Regions from separate parts of the Streptomyces recifensis genome, predicted to be linked through region 2. Evidence: riboswitches for the same ligand, from Rfam matches in the RefSeq annotation. Region 2 holds a riboswitch; each other region holds the start of a gene.
The links. A riboswitch is a leader RNA that binds a small molecule or an ion and turns the genes downstream of it on or off. The one in region 2 is predicted to bind cobalamin.
Positions count from the first base shown of each region.

Region 1: it holds a riboswitch for cobalamin, as region 2 does, so the genes downstream of both, CCN33_RS14550 (hypothetical protein) here and metE (5-methyltetrahydropteroyltriglutamate--homocysteine S-methyltransferase) in region 2, are expected to answer to the same signal.
Region 3: it holds a riboswitch for cobalamin, as region 2 does, so the genes downstream of both, CCN33_RS03225 (ribonucleoside-diphosphate reductase subunit alpha) here and metE (5-methyltetrahydropteroyltriglutamate--homocysteine S-methyltransferase) in region 2, are expected to answer to the same signal.

Region 1 is NZ_MUNH01000239.1:10,346-16,760, reverse strand. It holds gene CCN33_RS14565 (prenyltransferase/squalene oxidase repeat-containing protein) at 1-847, shown strand, start outside; gene CCN33_RS14560 (cobalamin-binding protein) at 888-1,808, shown strand; gene CCN33_RS14555 (DUF4430 domain-containing protein) at 1,822-2,307, opposite strand; cobalamin riboswitch at 2,471-2,614, opposite strand; gene CCN33_RS14550 (hypothetical protein) at 2,747-3,145, opposite strand; cobalamin riboswitch at 3,207-3,330, opposite strand; gene CCN33_RS14545 (hypothetical protein) at 3,955-4,518, opposite strand; gene CCN33_RS14535 (SDR family oxidoreductase) at 5,521-6,408, opposite strand.
Region 2 is NZ_MUNH01000137.1:17,470-23,884, forward strand. It holds gene aceA (isocitrate lyase) at 1-1,040, shown strand, start outside; gene aceB (malate synthase A) at 1,139-2,731, shown strand; gene CCN33_RS08985 (3-hydroxybutyryl-CoA dehydrogenase) at 2,728-3,597, shown strand; cobalamin riboswitch at 3,785-4,004, shown strand; gene metE (5-methyltetrahydropteroyltriglutamate--homocysteine S-methyltransferase) at 4,175-6,415, shown strand, end outside.
Region 3 is NZ_MUNH01000049.1:9,386-15,800, forward strand. It holds gene CCN33_RS03220 (ribonucleotide-diphosphate reductase subunit beta) at 1-1, opposite strand, end outside; gene CCN33_RS03225 (ribonucleoside-diphosphate reductase subunit alpha) at 1-2,382, opposite strand; cobalamin riboswitch at 2,508-2,633, opposite strand; gene CCN33_RS03230 (GNAT family N-acetyltransferase) at 2,697-3,203, opposite strand; gene mctP (monocarboxylate uptake permease MctP) at 3,343-4,953, opposite strand; gene CCN33_RS03240 (DUF3311 domain-containing protein) at 4,950-5,213, opposite strand; gene CCN33_RS03245 (GntR family transcriptional regulator) at 5,352-6,116, opposite strand.

The DNA of each region.
Region 1 (6,415 bases), on a different contig from region 2:
CGTGATCACCCGTCTGCGGGCCAACCAGCACAACGACGGCGGCTGGAACTACAGCAAGGCCGAGGGCAACCCCAGCCAGCTCTCCGCCGCGAGCGACGTCGACATGACCGGAGCGGCGATGGCCGCGCTGTGCGTGTCGGGCGTGCCGAACACCGACACCGACATCGTGCAGGCCAAGGCGTTCCTGAAGAGCAAGCTCGTGCCGAACAGCGGCGCGTTCAACGCCATGTTCGGCGTCAACACCGACTCCAACGGCTGGGCGGTGTCCGGCCTCAACGCCTGCGGCATCGACCCGCAGACCGGGGACTTCCGCACCTCCATGGGCAAGACACCGGTGGACTTCCTGATCGCGCAGCAGTTCAACCCGGGCGGCGGGTTCAAGTACCTCCCCTCCGACACCTCGCCGACGGCGTACTCCTCGATCGACGGTCTGCGGGCCGTGGCCGGCGGTGGCTTCACGGCCACCCCGCCAGTTCCCACCACGCCGGGTGCGCCGCAGTGGGTGAGCCAGTCCTCCCTCACCTCAGGTACGGCGACGAAGCTGGCGCTCACCGTGGACGACGGCGCGGGCAATCTGAAGGTGTGCTCCGTCGCCCTCACTCCGACCGGCTCGACGACCACGCTGGGCGCCGTCCTCGACGCGGCCACGAGCGGCGCGACGCCGTCCGGCTGCGTCACGAGTGTGACCCCGTCCTCCGGCACCGGCACCATCACGGCCGTCAACGGCAAGGCCAACAGCGGATCCAACACGTGGAAGGTCAGCATCGACGGCTCGTCGTTCACCTCCGCCACGCGGGGCGCGGTCGTCGGCGTCGGTGACACGATCGCCGTGCGCTGGGGCGCCTGACGGCAGCCCTGTCGGACGCGGCGGGACCTAGAGTCGGGGTATGCGCATCGTCTCCCTGCTGCCCGCCGCGACCGACATCGTCGCCGAGCTCGGGCTGTCGGACCAGCTGGTCGGCCGCACCCACGAGTGCGACTGGCCACCGCGCGAGGTGGCATCCGTACCCGTGGTGACCGGCGCGGACCTCGACCAGGACGCGCTGTCCAGCAGGGAGATCTCCGACGCCGTCGGCGGGTCGGCGCACTCGGGCTCGTCGCTGTACACGCTCGACACCGAGGCTCTCGCGGCCCTGCGCCCCGACGTGATCCTCACCCAGGACCTGTGCGCCGTGTGCGCCGTGTCGTACGAGAAGGTCAGCCGCACGGTGCGACTGATGGACGCCGACACCCGAGTCCTCAGCCTGGAGCCCCGCACCCTCGAGGACGTCCTGGATTGCCTGGTCACGGTGGGCGAGCTGCTCGGCGTACGGGAGCAGGCGGAGCGGAAGCGGGCGGCGCTGCTGGCCCGGCTGGACCGGGTCCGTAAGGCGGTTGCGGGACGTGCCCGACCACGGGTGGTGGCGATCGAATGGCTCGACCCGTTGTGGCCCGCCGGGCACTGGGTGCCCGAACAGATCACGGCCGCGGGCGGCGAACCTCTTCTCGCCGCGCCGGGCGAGCACACCAAGCCGATGACCTGGGAGGCGGTCCGCGCCGCACAGCCGGACGTGGTCCTGGTGCTGCCGTGCGGTTTCCCACCCGAACGCACCCTGCGGGAAGCCGCATTGCTCACCGGACTGCCGGGCTGGTCGGATCTGCCGGCCGTCCGGTCCGGCCGCGTATGGGTGCTGGACGGACCGTCCCACTTCAATCGACCGGGGCCACGGGTGGTGCGGGGGGCGGAGGTGCTCGCCCATGTCCTGCACAGCGTGCGGACCGGCGAGGAAGTCGCACCGGCCGAGGCACATCCGTTCCCCGGCCGGTGACGACAAGGAAGGATCAGAACGCCGTCCAGGTGAACGTCACCTTGTCACCGGCGTTCAGCTTGAACTGGCAGCCGCCCACCGGGGCGGAGGTGCCGTTGACCGAGATGTTCCAGTAGGCGCTGCCACCACCGCTGACGTTCTTGATGGCATCGACCGAGTAGTCGTCGAACGACGCGTACCAGGTGCCGTCCCAGGTGAAGTGCCGCTTGCGCGCCGCGTCGTCGAGAGCCGCCGTCGGCGTCGGCACGGCGGACGGGTTGGCGCCGCCGTTGGTACCGTCGCATCTGTGCGTGCCGCCCGTCGCGGTGGTGACCCCATGACCGCGGGTTCTGATCTTCCCCTTGAACAGCAGGCCGTCCGGTCCCTGCACAGTAAGTGTCACCCTGACGGGAGCGTTCGTGCTCGGCGTGCTGTCGGCGTGCGCGACCGGCGCGGAGGCGAGGGCGAGTCCGAGGACGGTTGAGGCGATCATAGTGCGACGTGCGGATGTACGGTGCAAGGCTCGAGCCTTCCTGATGAGGTGGCCCGCAGCCCATCACCGTGCGGACGGGAAGGCACCAGAGCCTGTGGTCCACGGCCGTGGTGTACGACGGCTGGACGGCACCGACCAGGGCGACCCGAACGAGGCTCTCGGCTTCGCGCTGCAGACCATGACAGTGGGAAGCAATTCAGGGCACGCGCCAGGTATCCCGACTCGCGGCCTCGCGGCCGCACACGGTTGCAGGTCAGCGCCGGACTCCCACCGGCTTCCCCCACGCACGCACCTATGCGGTTGTAATGCGCACAGCTCGCGCACCGACGCCGGTCGACGTTCTCGGGTCGTGCGCGAACTGCGCTCATCTTATGGTCAGTTGGAGATACTCAACCAGTTTTCTTGATACCGGTCTCACGAACAGCCGCAGTCGGGGAACCCCCGAGTTACGCACGATGCGGAAGGCTCAGGAGCCCACGGTGCGCCGCGGCGGCGTGAGGGTGTACAGGTCAAGGATGTCGGGCAACGGAGCTACCCCCGGACCACCGGCACGCACCCAGGTGACGATATCCTCGGTCGCGTCCGGATCGTTGACGAGCCCTAGCCAGACCGGTCGTGCGCCGGCGGCGCGTCCGGCGGCGGACGGCTGTACGACGATGACGTTGGCCTGGTCGCACACATCGAGGCAGTCGGAGATGCGCACGGGTACCTCCGCTCGCAGTCGCGCGGTCTGCGCCGCGTGATCGACTCCCGTCACCTTGGGGGTGCCGCAGCAGCAGTCGCGGCATACGACGACGCGGCAGGGCACCGGTTCGGCGCCCTGCCGAACCTCTGTCGCTGTCGTTTTCGTGGGCTTCTTGGGCATGGCGCCGCTCCCCTTTTCCGGGGAGATCCGCCCCGGGGTCGCTCGAGGAGGCGACCGCGTGAGTCTCCTGGCTCCCGGGTCGCGACACGCCCCGGCCCTTCTCACCCGCATCAGGGCGGTGGGGCTGCCAGGGCTCGCGCACCGGTCACAGTGGCGGGACCGCGCCGGATTCCCACCGGCTTCCTCGGACCGCCGTCGCCTTATGTCGCTGATCATCATCTCATCATGCGACGCTGGCCCCTCCTCTGGCCGCCACGCGGAACGGCTCCCGCGAGCGGTCCGGCCGCGGGAGCCTTCGTCGTGCGCCTGCCCCGTGAAAGGTGAGAAGACCGTCAAACGAGCGTCACACGCAGGAAGCGACCGGCCCACTCGATGGCTCAGGTGCAGCCCCACAGACCTGGGCGCCATCGGCACGGCAACCTCCTCCACCCGTTCATGGGTGCCCACCCCAGGCCAGCCTGTCGACGGCTGCCCCTCCCTGTAGGTGCCCGGACGGGCCGGTCGGCCAGGGAGGGGAAACCGGCCCGCCCGGGCGATCAGGGGCGCTGGTGTGTCACAGGCCCACGTCCCGGGAAAGCGCCGGGTGGACAGCCGGGGTCGGCGGACTGAGAACCCAGCCGAGGGGCATAAAACGGCAGGTGGGGCTGCCCGCGAAGACGAGGGACAGCCGCGGGCACCGGATGCCGCGCGCCCGACATCCGGCATTGGCGGGGGCGGTGGTGGATGTGGCCGCCACGCGCATGGGCCAAACTGTGAGCCCCGGCCCGATTCCGGCGGGCCGGGGCTCACAGTATGCGCTCGGTTACGGCTTAGTAGTCGTCGTGGTGGCGCTTGACGACACGGAAGCTCGCCACGACACCCTTGTCGATGTCGATGCCCTTGGTCCAGCCGGGCTTCACGCCGTAGCTGGAGCTGTGCGGGCCGACGGTGGCGATGGGAGCGCCGTTGTCGCAGACGGCCCCGCGGAAGACCTCGACGGCCTTGCGGCTCTCGTTGCGGACGTTCAGGGTCTTCGCACCCAGGCCGCTGACCACGGTGATGCAGTCACCGGGGTGCGTGGAGTAGGACCGCTCGTTGATCTGGATGCGGCCCTTGTAGTCGCCGCCACCGCCCTCGTTGTTGTCGTCGTCGTCGTCCCAGTCGTTGCCCTCGTTGCCCTTGCCCTCGTTGCCCTTGCTGTTGCTGTTGCTGTTGCCGCCCGGGTTGCCCTTGGCGGTCCCGCCCTGCCCGCTGCCGCCGGATGCGGCGGCGACGGCGGCGGGGGCCTCCTGGGGCGCCGCAGCAGGGGCGGCCGAGGCGTATGTGATCCCGGTCGCGGCCATGGCCGCGGCAGCCGACACGGCAGCGGTGATCACGGTGGAACGAAGCTTCATCTCACGATCTCCTGTCGCACAGAGAGGCGTCGGCCCGTCGGACCGGCTCGTGGATGAACTTACCTACAGCCGACATGACCGGCATATCGGAAGATCGGGACTCGACTCCAAACAGGGTATTTCTGAGCCACCACAATGAACTGACGATATATCAGAAAAAGCGGTTGAACAGCAGATTAACATGCTATTAGATCCTTTCAGGTGACATTTTGATACCTCCTCACTTGCGTATTTGCGGCGCGTCGTTGCGGGCCGGGTCCGTTGAGCGGTGGTATGGACGGTGTCGTGAGTGCCGCGCTGCGTGTGCAGGCGGTCGTCACCGGCGTGTGTGGTCGGCTCGGGGCCCCCAGCTGATGGGCTGCGCCATGCCTGGACGGGTCCACACACTGGCCCACAGCGACCCCGCTTGGTGCCCGAGCTGGCCGGTGGAGTGGCAGCGTGCCTTCCACCTCGTCCGGCTCCGCCTGGAGGCCGACCGACCGCTGCCGACCGAGCCCGGCGACGTCGTGCACCAGGGCGAGGATCTCGGGCGGTGGGTACGCTCGGTCCGGCTCGGCTGGGACAACCTGACAACCGTGCAACATCGGAGAAGCGGTTGCCGGCAGACGTGTCGTCAACAGCGCCGCCGCGCAGTGGTGTGGATGAAAATGCGGCGGTCCCGGCCAGCATGCTGGCCGGGACCGCCGAAAGGGTGTGATCGTGAAGGGCGGTCGCCTACGCGGCGAAAGGCTCTGCAGGGCTTCAGCCGAACGATCGTCCCTGCAGGCTGTAGATGAGGCCCGGGGACACTGTCCCCTTCACCATCACGCCCTGTTCAACCACAGCGACCCGGCGGGCATTCCCGGTACGGCAGGGTCCCGCGGCCCAGCACGGCTCGTGCGCGCCGCCTCCCGTCACGCGGCAGCCTTCATCCACCAGCCGGGCGACAACCACGAGAGCCGCCCCGGACGAAGGTCAGGTGCCGCATGATGTTCGGAGCGACCCCTCGATGCGATGGGTGGGTCAGTGCGGATGGAGGATGTCCTCCAGGCCGACTCGGGCCAGGAAGTCCCGGCGGATGCGGTCTGCGACCTCGCTGACTTCTTCGCTGCCGTCGTTCGCGGGATCCACGTGGACACGGAAGGGTCGCGAGCCGTGGGCGGTGTCCACGACGTTGACCACGGCCTCCGCGACCTGGGAGGCGTCGGCATCGGCGGGGGCCAGGGCCGCCAAGCGCTGGCTGACCTGCTCCACCAGGGCCGGATAACGCTCTTCGTACGCCTTGACGGTCCCCTCGTCGGCGGGGTGTCCGCCGGTGGCGAAGTGGTTGGTTCCGGTGGTGAAGGAGCCGGGGACCACGATGGTGGTCTCGATGTTGAACCGGGCCAGCTCACCGGCGTAGCTCACGGCGAGGGAGTCCATCGCGGCCTTGGCCGCGAAGTAGGGAGCCAGGTACGGCGGGGCGCCACCACGGGTACTGGTAGAGCCAATCCACAGCAGCAGTGCCTCGCCCTGCGCACGCAGCCGTGGGAGGGCGGCTCGGTTCACTCTCTGTGTGCCGAGCACGTTCGTGTCGTAGACCGCTGCGATCTCCTGCGGGGTGAACGCCTCTGTCGGGCCGGTCACCATGTGCCCGGCGTTGTGGACCACCACGTCCAGGCGGCCCGTCTCGGCGAACACGGTGTCGATCGCGGCATCGGCGCTTTCCTGTGAGAGTACGTCGAGTTCTACGGTGCGCAGGTCGGCGTTGTTGTCCGCGGCCCACTGCGCGGCGTCGGCGACCCGGCCGGCGTTGCGGCCCCGGGTGTCGCGCATCGCGGCGTAGACGGTGTGGCCCGCCTTGGCCAGAGCACGTGCGCTGAGCGCGCCGAAGCCGGAACCGGCGCCGGTGATGAGGATGGTCTTATTCATGACTTCT
Region 2 (6,415 bases):
CGGGGCTCCAGGCGATCTACCTGTCCGGCTGGCAGGTGGCCGCCGACGCCAACCAGGCCGGGCACACCTACCCGGACCAGAGCCTTTACCCGGCCAACTCCGTTCCCCAGGTGGTGCGTCGGATCAACAACGCCCTGCTGCGCGCCGACCAGATCGCCACCGCCGAGGACGCCGGCGACACCACGGACTGGCTGGCGCCGGTCGTGGCCGACGCGGAGGCCGGGTTCGGCGGGCCGCTGAACGCGTTCGAGCTGACCAAGGCGATGATCGCGGCCGGCGCGGCGGGCATCCACTACGAGGACCAGCTCGCCTCGGAGAAGAAGTGCGGCCACCTCGGCGGCAAGGTGCTGGTCCCCACCTCCCAGCACATCCGCACCCTGAACGCGGCCCGCCTCGCGGCCGACATCGCGGACGTGCCGACCGTAATCGTGGCCCGTACCGACGCCCTCGCCGCCAACCTGCTGACCAGCGACGTCAACGAGCGCGACGCCGAGTTCGTCACCGGCGAGCGCACGGCGGAAGGCTTCTACCGGGTGCGCAACGGTATGGCGCCCGTCATCGCGCGGGGTCTGGCCTACGCTCCGTACGCCGACCTGATCTGGGTGGAGACCGGCACCCCGGACCTGGCGCAGGCCCGCGAGTTCGCCGAGGCGATCCACGCCGAGTACCCGGACCAGATGCTCGCCTACAACTGCTCTCCCTCCTTCAACTGGAAGGCCGCCCTGGACGACGACCAGATCGCCAAGTTCCAGCGCGAACTCGGCGCGATGGGCTACAAGTTCCAGTTCATCACGCTCGCCGGGTTCCACTCGCTCAACCACGGCATGTTCGACCTGGCCCGCGGCTACGCCGACCACGGCATGACCGCCTACGTCGACCTCCAGGAAAAGGAGTTCGCCGCCCAGGAGCAGGGCTTCACCGCCGTCAAGCACCAACGCGAGGTCGGCACCGGGTACTTCGACCTGGTCTCCACCGCCGTCAACCCCACCTCCTCCACCACGGCACTGGCCGGATCCACGGAGGAAGAGCAGTTCCACTAGGCCACTGAGCCGGACGCTTCGCGCTCCGGCCGACTCCGGCCAGCGGAGGGGGCGAAACCGTCTCCGTCCCCTCCGCTCCCACATCTCAGGAGAGCCCGATGACCACCACCGCACTCACCCATAAGGTCCGTGTCCTCGCCGCGCCCGGTCACCGGCACGACGAGATCCTCACCCCCGCCGCCCTGGACTTCGTCGGCCGCCTCGTCGGGGCGTTCGCGTCGCGTCGGCTGGAACTGATGAAGGAACGCCGCCGACAGATCCTGCGTCTGGCGTCGGGCTCGCCTCTCGACTTCCCGATGGTCACCGCCGCGGTGCGGGCTGACGACGATTGGCGTGTGGCGCCGCCCGCGCCAGGTCTGACCGACCGCCGGGTGGAGATCACCGGGCCGCCGGACCGACGGATGGCCGTCAACGCTCTCAACTCCGGTGCCAAGGTGTGGATGGCGGACTTCGAGGACGCAACCGCGCCACTGTGGGACAACATCGTCGGTGGGCAGCTCAACCTCTTGGACGCCATTGAGCGCCGGATCGACTTCACCACCCCAGAGGGTAAGGAGTACCGACTGGGTGAGCAGGTCGCCACGATCATGGTCCGCCCGCGCGGCTGGCACCTCGACGAGGAGAACCTGGAGTGCGACGGCCGCCCTGTGCCGGCCGCGCTCGTCGACTTCGGCCTGTACTTCTTCCACTGCGCCCAGCGACAGATCGACGCCGGACACGGCCCGTACTTCTACCTGCCCAAGCTGGAGAACCGCTACGAGGCGCGGCTGTGGAACGACGTGTTTCTCCTCGCCCAGGACCTGCTGGGCATCCCGCGCGGCACCGTTCGGGCCACCGTGCTCATCGAGACGATAACGGCCGCGTTCGAGATGGAGGAGATCCTCTACGAGCTGCGCGAGCACAGTGCCGGGCTGAACGCTGGCCGCTGGGACTACCTGTTCAGCCTGATCAAGACCTTCGGCCACCGCACCGACTTCCTCCTCCCGGACCGCGCGAAGGTCACCATGACCGCCCCATTCATGCGCGCGTACACCGAACTCCTCGTGCGTACCTGCCACAAGCGCGGCGCACACGCCATCGGCGGGATGGCCGCCCAGGTCCCGGGCAAGGACCCGGCCGCGAACGAGGCCGCGTTCGCCAAGGTCAGGCTGGACAAGGAGCGGGAGGCAGAGGACGGCTTCGACGGTTCCTGGGTCGCCCATCCGGCGCTCGTCCCCGTCTGCCGCGACGTGTTCGACGGTGTCCTCGGCGGGCGTCCGCACCAGCTCGACCGTGTCCGCGACGATGTCGAGGTCACCCCGGCCGACCTCCTGTCCGTCCGCCGCATCAGCGGTCCGCCCACCCCGGACGGAGTGCGCACCAACATCTCCGTCACGCTGCGGTACTACGCCGCCTGGCTGCGCGGCCAGGGCGCCGTCGCCATCGACGGCCTGATGGAGGACGCGGCGACCGCCGAGATCGCCCGTGTACAGATCTGGCAGTGGCTGCGCCACCAGGTCATCGACCGCGAGACCGTGGAGCAGATCCTCGACGAGGAGTCTGTCGCGCTTGGCGCCGAGTACCCCTGGGCACCCGTCGCCGACATCCGCGCCCTCTTCGAACGCACTGCGCTGACCGGCGAGTTGCCGCTCTTCTTCACACCGGACGCCTACACCCGCCACCTTGTGCGTCGGCCGGAGGTGCAGGCGTGAGCGGGGGCATCACGCGCGTCGGCGTGGTCGGCGGCGGGCAGATGGGGGCTGGAATCGCCGAGGTGTGTGCACGGGCCGGGCTGGAGACCGTGGTCTGCGAGGTGGACGCGGTCGCTGCCCGCGCCGCACAGAACCGGATCGTCGACTCCCTGGACCGTGCCGTACAACGAGGCAAGCTGAGCCGTGAGGCTGCCGACGATGCTCAGGCCCGGCTCGTCTTCACCGGCGACCTGGACGCCCTGGCCGACCGGCAGCTCGTCGTCGAGGCAGTCATCGAGAACCCGGAAGCCAAGACCGAGGTCTTCGCCGCCCTGGACAAGATCGTCGAAGATCCTGCCGCCATCCTGGCCACCAACACCTCCTCTCTGCCGATCATGCGGCTGGGCATGGCGACATCCCGCGCGGACCGGGTCGTGGGCCTGCATTTCTTCAACCCCGTCCCCGTCCTGCCGCTGGTCGAGGTGGTCACCTCGCTGCACACGACTGCCGAGACGACGGCTCTGGTGGAGGACTTCGCTACCCGCACGCTCGGCAAGACGGTCATCCGTTCCCAGGACCGGGCGGGCTTCGTCGTCAACGCCCTGCTCGTCCCGTACCTGCTCTCCGCCGTCCGGATGGCGGAGTCCGGGTTCGCCGCGGCCGCCGCCATCGACGCGGGCATGGAACTGGGCTGCGCCCACCCGATGGGACCATTGAAGCTGGCCGATCTGATCGGCCTGGACACCGTGGCCTCCATCGCGGAATCGCTCTATGACGAGTTCCGTGAACCCCTCTACGCGCCGCCGCCGCTGCTCATGCGGATGGTGGAGGCGGGGCTGCTCGGCCGGAAGACAGGCCGGGGGTTCCACATTTACGACCAGGGCTGAGGGCCTGGTACGACGCGGGCTGAGGGGCCCGCACCGCCGCAGGCGTGAGGGTCCCCCGCGGCGCGACAGGGAAAGGGGCGGGAAGCGTGTGCGGCGCCTCCCGCCCCTCGCCGTGCCACCCGCCGCATGCCCTGACCCCGCCTTCCGGATGCTGGACGGCGCTCTTCCCTTCACGGCGCCAACCCGTAGGCTGACCACAGCAGCTGGTTCGCCCTGTCCGCCAGGCGGGGTGTCGTAAGAGGGAACCCGGTGGGAATCCGGGACTGCCCCGCAGCGGTGAGCGGGAACGACCGCCGTCATACGCACTGGGTCCGAGGTACTGGGCCTGGGAAGCGACGGCCAGTAGGTGTCCTCCATGGGGGGACGTGCCCGCGAGTCCGAAGACCTGCCAACTGCCCGCGTACGGACCATTCCGTGCGCGGAGATTCCGGTGACCTCGAGGGCGGGTCGGCGTACATACCAGACGGAGCGACCGTGCTGTTGCCGCGCGGGGTCTTTGCCGTCCGGTTCGTCATTCCCTTCGCGCTCTCGTCCCGTCTCCGGGATCTCAGGGATTCATCTCGCGAAGGAGATCTCCGTGACCAGCAAGTCCGCAGCCGCGGCAGCACGGGCCACCGTGTACGGCTACCCCCGCCAGGGACAGAACCGGGAACTGAAGAAGGCCATCGAGGGCTACTGGAAGGGCCGCGTCACCGCCGACGCCCTCCGTGCTACCGCCACCGGCCTTCGTCGCACGAACTGGCATCAACTCGCCGAGAGTGGCATCCATGAGGTGCCCACGGGCGACTTCTCGTACTACGACCATGTCCTGGACACCACCGTCATGGTGGGCGCGATCCCCGAGCGGCACCGCGCAGCGGTCGACGCCGACGCGCTGGGCGGCTACTTCGCCATGGCGCGCGGTACCCAGGAGGTCGCTCCGCTGGAGATGACCAAGTGGTTCGACACCAACTACCACTACCTCGTCCCCGAGCTGGGCCCGGACACCGTCTTCAGCGCGAACTCGGTCAAGCAGGTCGCGGAGCTGAAGGAGGCCCTCGCCCTGGGGCTGACCGGACGCCCCATCCTGGTCGGTCCGGTCACCTACCTCCTGCTCGCCAAGCCCGCTCCGGGCGTGCCCGCCGACTTCGAGCCGCTCACCCTCCTGGACCGGCTGCTTCCCGTGTACGCCGAGGTCCTCGCCGATCTGCGCGCGGCGGGCGCCGAGTGGGTGCAGCTCGACGAGCCCGCCCTCGTGCAGGACCGCACGCCGGCCGAGCTGAACGCCGCCGAGCGCGTCTACCGCGAGCTGGGGGCTCTGGAAGACCGGCCGAAGCTGCTGGTCGCCTCCTACTTCGACCGGCTCGGCGACGCGTTGCCGATCCTGGCCAAGGCTCCGGTCGAGGGCCTCGCGCTGGACTTCACCGAATCGGCGGCAGCCAACCTGGAGGCGCTGGCCGCTGTCGGCGGACTGCCCGGCAAGCGCCTGGTCGCCGGAGTCGTCAACGGCCGCAACATCTGGATCAACGACCTGCAGCAGTCCCTGTCCACGCTCGGCACCCTCCTCGGACTCGCCGACCGTGTCGACGTCGCCGCTTCCTGCTCGCTGTTGCACGTGCCGCTGGACGCAGCAGCCGAGCGGGACATCGAGCCGCAGATCCTGCGCTGGCTCGCCTTCGCCCGGCAGAAGACCGCAGAGATCGTCACCCTCGCCAAGGGCCTGGCCCAGGGCACCGACACGATCGCCGCCGAACTCGCCGCAAACCGCGCCGACTTGGCCTCCCGCGCGAACTCCCCCATCACCCACGACCCAGGCGTCCGGGCCCGCACCGAGGCCGTGACGGACGCCGACGCCCGCCGCTCCCAGCCGTACGCCGAACGGGCCGCCGCCCAGCGCGCCCACCTCGGCCTGCCCCTGCTGCCGACCACGACCATCGGCTCCTTCCCGCAGACCGGCGAACTGCGCACCGCCCGCGCCGGCCTGCGCGCCGGACGCATCGACACGGCCGGCTACGAGGAGCGCATCAAGGCGGAGATCCAGGAGGTGATCTCCTTCCAGGAGAAAGCCGACCTGGACGTCCTGGTACACGGCGAGGCCGAACGCAACGACATGGTCCAGTACTTCGCCGAACAGCTCACCGGCTACCTCGCCACCCAGCACGGCTGGGTCCAGTCCTACGGCACACGCTACGTCCGGCCACCGGTCCTGGCCGGCGACATCTCCCGGCCCGAGCCGATGACCGTGCGCTGGACGACGTACGCGCAGTCCCTCACCGACCGCCCAGTCAAGGGCATGCTCACCGGGCCGGTCACCATGCTCGCTTGGTCCTTCGTCCGCGACGACCAGCCCCTCGGCGACACCGCCCGCCAGGTCGCCCTCGCTCTGCGCGACGAGGTGGGCGACCTGGAGGCGGCCGGTACCTCCGTGATCCAGGTGGACGAGCCCGCGCTGCGCGAGACCCTGCCGCTGCGCGCCGCCGACCGGGCCGCCTATCTGGCCTGGGCGACGGAAGCGTTCCGGCTCACCACCGCCGGGGTTCGTCCGGACACCCAGATTCACACGCACATGTGCTACGCCGAGTTCGGCGACATCGTCCAGGCCATCGACGACCTCGACGCCGACGTCATCAGCCTGGAGGCCGCCCGCTCCCACATGCAGGTCGCCCGCGAACTCGCCGCCCACGGCTACCCTCGCGAGGCAGGACCGGGTGTCTACGACATCCACTCCCCCCGGGTGCCGAGCGCCGAGGAGGCCGCTGAACTGCTCCGCACCGGCCTGAAGGCCATCCCTGCCGAGCGACTCTGGGTCAACCCCGACTGCGGTCTGAAGACCCGCGGC
Region 3 (6,415 bases), on a different contig from region 2:
TCACTGGCAGGCCTCGCAGGACTCGGGGTTTTCCAGGGAGCAGGCGACGGCGTCGGGGTCGGCCGCCTGCTGGACGGGGATGGTCTTGGTCTCCTGGGCGCGGCCCGCCGCGCGGGCGATCCGGGTCGCCGGGCGCGAACGCAGGTAGTACGTGGTCTTCAGACCCGACTTCCAGGCGTAGGAGTACATCGAGGAGAGCTTGCCGATGGTCGGCGTCTCCAGGAAGAGGTTCAGCGACTGAGCCTGGTCGAGGAACGGGGTGCGGGCGGCGGCCATGTCGATCAGACCGCGCTGCGGGATCTCCCAGGCCGTGCGGTACAGGTTCCGCACGTCCTCGGGAATCCAGGCGAAGCCCTGCACCGAGCCGTTGGCCTCGCGCAGCTCCTCACGGGTGCGGGCGTCCCACACGCCGAGGTTCTTCAGCTCCTGCACCAGGTACGCGTTGACCTGGAGGAACTCGCCCGACAGCGTCTCGCGCTTGAACAGGTTGGACACCTGCGGCTCGATGCACTCGTACACGCCCGCGATGGAGGCGATGGTCGCCGTCGGCGCGATCGCCAGCAGCAGCGAGTTGCGCATGCCGACCTCGGCGATCCGGGCGCGCAGCGCGGCCCAGCGCTCCGGCCAGGTCAGCTCGACGTCGTAGTGGTCGGGGTGCAGCACGCCCCGGGCGGTACGGGTCTGCTCCCAGGCGGGGAGCGGGCCGTTGCGCTCGGCGAGGTCGGCGGACGCCTCGTAGGAGGCCAGCATGATGCGCTCGGCGATCCGCGTGGACAGCGCCTTCGCCTCGGGGGAGTCGAAGGGGATACGCAGCTTGAAGAAGACGTCCTGGAGGCCCATCGCGCCGAGGCCCACCGGGCGCCACTTGGCGTTCGAACGGCCGGCCTGCTCGGTCGGGTAGAAGTTGATGTCCACGACCCGGTCGAGGAAGGTCACGGCGGTACGGACGGTCTCGTCCAGCCGCTCCCAGTCGATGTCCCCGTCGGCCACGAAGGCGCCCAGGTTCACCGAGCCGAGGTTGCAGACCGCGGTCTCCCCGTCGTCGGTGACCTCCAGGATCTCCGTGCACAGGTTGGAGGAGTGCACCACGTTGCCCGGCAGCGCCGTCTGGTTGGCGGTGCGGTTGGCGGCGTCCTTGAAGGTCATCCAGCCGTTGCCGGTCTGCGCGAGGGTGCGCATCATGCGGCCGTACAGCTCGCGGGCCGGCATGGACTTCTTCGCCAGGCCCGCCTCCTCGGCCTTGCGGTAGGCCGCGTCGAACTCCGGGCCCCACAGGTCGACCAGCTCGGGCACGTCCGCCGGGGAGAACAGCGACCACGACTCGTCGGCGTTGACCCGGCGCATGAACTCGTCCGGGATCCAGTGCGCGAGGTTCAGGTTGTGCGTACGGCGCGCGTCCTCACCGGTGTTGTCGCGCAGCTCCAGGAACTCCTCGATGTCGGAGTGCCAGGTCTCCAGGTACACCGCGGCCGCGCCCTTGCGCCGGCCGCCCTGGTTCACCGCGGCCACCGAGGCGTCCAGTGTCTTCAGGAACGGGACGATGCCGTTGGAGTGCCCGTTGGTGCCCCGGATCAGCGAACCCCGGCTGCGGATGCGGGAGTAGGAGAGGCCGATGCCGCCGGCGTGCTTGGAGAGGCGGGCGACCTGGTGGTAGCGGTCGTAGATCGAGTCCAGCTCGTCCAGCGGGGAGTCCAGCAGGTAGCAGGACGACATCTGGGGGTGCCGCGTACCGGAGTTGAACAGGGTGGGGGAGGAGGGCAGGTAGTCCAGGCGGCTCATCAGGCCGTACAGCGCGGCCACCTCGTCCACGGCGGGGGCGCTGTCGTTCTCGGCCAGACCGCTCGCCACGCGCAGCATGAAGTGCTGCGGGGTCTCGATCACCTTGCGGGTGATGGGATGGCGGAGCAGGTAGCGGCTGTACAGGGTGCGCAGGCCGAAGTAGCCGAACCGGTCGTCGGCGCCGGTGTCGACCAGGGCGTTCAGCCGGGCGGCGTGCAGCGTCACGAAGTCGGCGGTGCGGTCGGCGACCAGGCCCTCGCGGTGGCCCACGGCCACCGACTCGGTGAAGCGGGTCACGCCCTGCGAGGCGGCCTCGGCGCGGATGGAGAGCGTGAGCAGCCGGGCGGCCAGCCGGGAGTACGCGGGGTCCTCCGAGATCAGACCGGCGGCGGCCTCGGTGGCCAGCTCGCGCAGCTCCGCCTCGTCGGCGCGCGCCGACCGGCCGCGCAGCGCGGCGGCCGCGACCCGGCCGGGGTCCGCGTCGGGGAGGTCGGCGGTCAGCTCGGTCAGGGTCCGCAGCAGCGCGGCACCGGGGCCGTCGTTCTCCACAGGGGCCTCGGTCGCCGGGGTGGCTGAAGCCGGATCGGCAGGCGCGATGGTCACGTGGGGCTCTCCCTCGCTGGGCACGGGGGCCTGGCGGAGGGTATGAGAGGGCACGAGCGCACGCGGCGTCGCGTCCACCGGCCCACTCCACGAGGCCCGGACGTCTTCGAGCACCCGGGCCGGACGGCCGGGCGCCGCTGTCGGCAGGTCCTCGGACTGACGCTGGCATGCGCGAAGCACGCGAGTACACCGTTGCGGGACAGTTCCGGATTCGCACCGGATTCCCCTGCGACGACAGCGAGCATGAGCATACATCTAGTGCCGCCCTGTCGCGTCACCCCCAGATGTTGTGTCTGTTGTGTGTCGCGGCGGCTTCAGAGGGTCAACTCGTAAGTGAGCAGAGCGAGGTCCGAAACGCCCGGCAACGGGTTCCAGTCGCGGTGCGGGGTGCGGTGGAAACCGAGGCGTTCGTAGATGCGGTGGGCGGCGTGCATCGTGGGCTGGGTGGAGAGGACGAGGCCGTGACAGCCCGCCAGGGCCCGTGCCCGGTCGGCACAGGTCCGTACGAGGGCCTCCCCGGCTCCCTGGCCCCGGCCGGCCCGCGCGACCGCCAGCATCCGGATCTCGGCCTCGCCCGGGCCCGCGATGTCGGCCATGGGGCCGCCGGCCGGGACGAAGGTGACCCCGCCCAGCAGGACGTCCCCGCGCACGGCCACCAGGATCTCCGCGTCCGCCGCCCGCCGGGCCACGTCCCGCAGCTCACCCAGGTAGGCGTCGCTCTCCCCGAAGTCCAGCAGGCCGTCCTGGAGGTACGCCTGCGCGGTGATCTCGCCCAGGGCGGTGTACTCGGCCGGGTCGGCGTCTCTGATGAGGAGGTCCATGCCCGGCAGTGTGTACGACGACGGGCCGCCGTCGCTTTCGCATGACGGCGGCCCGTGGCCGAAAAGGTGCGGACCTCTAGGCTCTTTCGTTTGGATCAGGCCGGACCCCGCGAGCCCGGCAAGATCCAAACGAGAGGCCCTAGTGGCTGGTGCCCGCTGTCGCCGGGGGGAGTTCGACCTCCACGCCGGGGTCGCCCGCGTCGGCGGTGTAGTCGGCGGGGGTGGTCTCGTCGATGCCGTCGGGGGCCTTCACGGCCTTGAGGACGAAGGTGAGGACCACCGTCACGACGACGTTCAGGACGAAGGCCGTCAGGCCGATGTAGCCGATCTCACCGATGCCGGGGATCTCCTTGGCGGAGCCGCCGAAGTGCTTCTGGGTGGGGGAGGCGACGCCGTAGGCGGCGAGGGTGCCGTAGACCATGCCGACCGCCCAGCCGGCCAGCAGGGCCCAGCGGTGGAACCAGCGGGTGAAGAGGCCGCCGACCAGGGCGGGGAAGGTCTGGAGGATCCAGATGCCGCCCAGGAGCTGGAAGTTGATGGCGACCGTCTTGTCCATGGTGAGGACGAAGACCAGCGCGCCCACCTTCACCAGGAGCGAGACCAGCTTGGAGACCTTGGTCTCCTGCTCGGGCGTCGCGTCGGGCTTGATGAAGTCCTTGTAGATGTTGCGGGTGAACAGGTTCGCGGCCGCGATCGACATGATCGCCGCCGGGACGAGCGCGCCGATACCGATCGCCGCGAACGCCACGCCCGCGAACCAGTCCGGGAACATGTCCTCGAACAACTGCGGGATGGCGAGCTGCCCGTTGGTGACCTTCACCCCGGCCGCGATGGCCATGAAGCCCAGCAGCGCCAGCAGCCCCAGCATCAGGGAGTACAGCGGCAGGATCGTGGTGTTGCGCCGGATGACCTCGCGGCTCTTGGAGGAGAGGGTCGCGGTGATCGAGTGCGGGTACATGAACAGCGCGAGCGCCGATCCCACCGCCAGCGTGGCATACGTCCACTGGCCCGCCGGAGCCGGGACGAGTCCGCCCGCACCGGCGGCGGTGTACTTCTCGCCCGCCTTGGCGAAGATCTCGTCGAACCCGCCCAGCTTGATCGGGATGTAGATGATCGCCACCGCGATGACGATGTAGATCAGCGTGTCCTTCACGAACGCGATCATCGCCGGGGCCCGCAGACCCGAGGAGTACGTGTACGCCGCGAGCACACCGAAGGCGATCAGCAGCGGCAGGTCCTTCACGAACCAGTTGGTGTCCTCACCGCCGCCCACGCCCATCACGTCCAGCACCGCCTGGATGCCGACCAGTTGGAGCGCGATGTACGGCATGGTCGCCAGGATTCCGGTGACCGCCACGGCCAGCGAAAGACCCTTGGAGCCGAAGCGCCCGCGCACGAAGTCGGAGGTCGTGACGTAACCGTGCCGGTGCGAGACCGACCACAGCCGGGGCAGGAAGGTGAAGATCAGCGGGTACACCAGGATCGTGTACGGCACCGCGAAGAACCCGGACGCGCCGGCCGCGTAGATCGCCGCCGGCACCGCGACGAAGGTGTACGCCGTGTACAGGTCGCCGCCGAGCAGGAACCAGGTGATCCAGGTGCCGAACGACCGGCCGCCCAGGCCCCATTCGTCCAGCGAGTGCTCGTTCTCGGCCTTGCGCCAGCGCGAGGCGAGGAAGCCCAGGACCGTGACCGCGAGGAAGAAGAAGACGAAGACGCCGAGCGCCACGCCGTTGACGCCGTCCTTCACTTCGAGACACCCCCGCTCCGGGCCTTGCGGGAGCGCTGGTCGCGCTGCCAGAGCTGGTACGCGGTCATGGTGAGCGAGGTGGAGACCAGCACCCACAGCATCTGGTACCAGTAGAAGAACGGGATGCCGATGAACGTCGGGTCCACCTTGGAGAACGAACCCACCCACAGCATCGCCACGAACGGCGCCACGAGACACAGCCCGATGACCACTCGGACCGGTGTCACCACCGGTTGCCTCACTTCAGAATCGTCGGGCATGCCGGACTCCGTCCCCTCGTTGATCACGCGTAATGCGCACGCAATCTAGGTGACGGCACGGCGGAGCGGAAGCCCTCGTCCGGGTATCGATATGGCGATGTGAGCTGGTGGGGCCCAAGAAGCGGGGGACGGAGCCGGTCAGTCCTGCGGACGCCGAAGCCGCGCCACGAACTTGTAGCGGTCACCCCGGTACACCGAGCGCACCCACTCCACCGGGCGGCCCTCCCGGTCCACCGAGTGCCGGGACAGCAGCAGCATCGGCAGGCCCACGTCGGTGCCGAGCAGGCTCGCCTCGCGCGGGGTCGCCAGCGAGGTCTCGATGGTCTCCTCGGCCTCGGCCAGGTGGACGTCGTAGACCTCGGCGAGCGCGGTGTACAGCGAGGTGTACTTCACCAGCGAACGGCGCAGGGCGGGAAAGCGCTTGGCGGAGAGGTGGGTGGTCTCTATGGCCATCGGCTCGGCGTTGGCCATGCGCAGCCGCTCGATGCGCAGCACCCGGCCCCCGGCGCTTATGTCCAGCAGCCCGGCCAGCCGGTCGTCGGCCGTGATGTAGCCGATGTCCAGCAGCTGCGAGGTGGGTTCGAGTCCCTGGGCCCGCATGTCCTCGGTGTAGGAGGTGAGTTGGAGCGCCTGGGCGACCTTGGGCTTGGCGACGAAGGTGCCCTTGCCCTGGATGCGCTCCAGCCGCCCCTCCACCACCAGCTCCTGGAGGGCCTGGCGGACGGTGGTGCGGGAGGTGTCGAACTCGGCGGCCAGCGTGCGCTCGGGCGGCACCGGCGTGCCCGGCGGAAGCGTCTCCGTCATCTCCTGGAGGTGCTTCTTCAGGCGGTAGTACTTGGGCACGCGCGCGGTACGGACGGTCGCGCCGGCCTCGTTCTCCGCCCTGCTGACGTCGGTGCTCATGGCTGCCTTCCCGGCTCCGGATGCCGATGGCGACCGACATCGCCATCGGTCACGGCTCACATCGTGGCACGGCCGCGCGCGGCCGGTTCACCCGCACGTTCCGTGATCTCCCTGTATACCGCCGCACCCCCGGTTGGTCTAGTCCACCCGCGCCCGGCGGACCAATGGTCCACCGGAACTGGTCCGTCCGATCTGTCGGTTGCGCAATGAAAGGTCCCTGCATATCTCGGTCGCGTCACGGACGCCCGGAGCCCACCTGAACACCCTTGACAGCCCTTTTGGTCTGGGCCAAGCTCCCC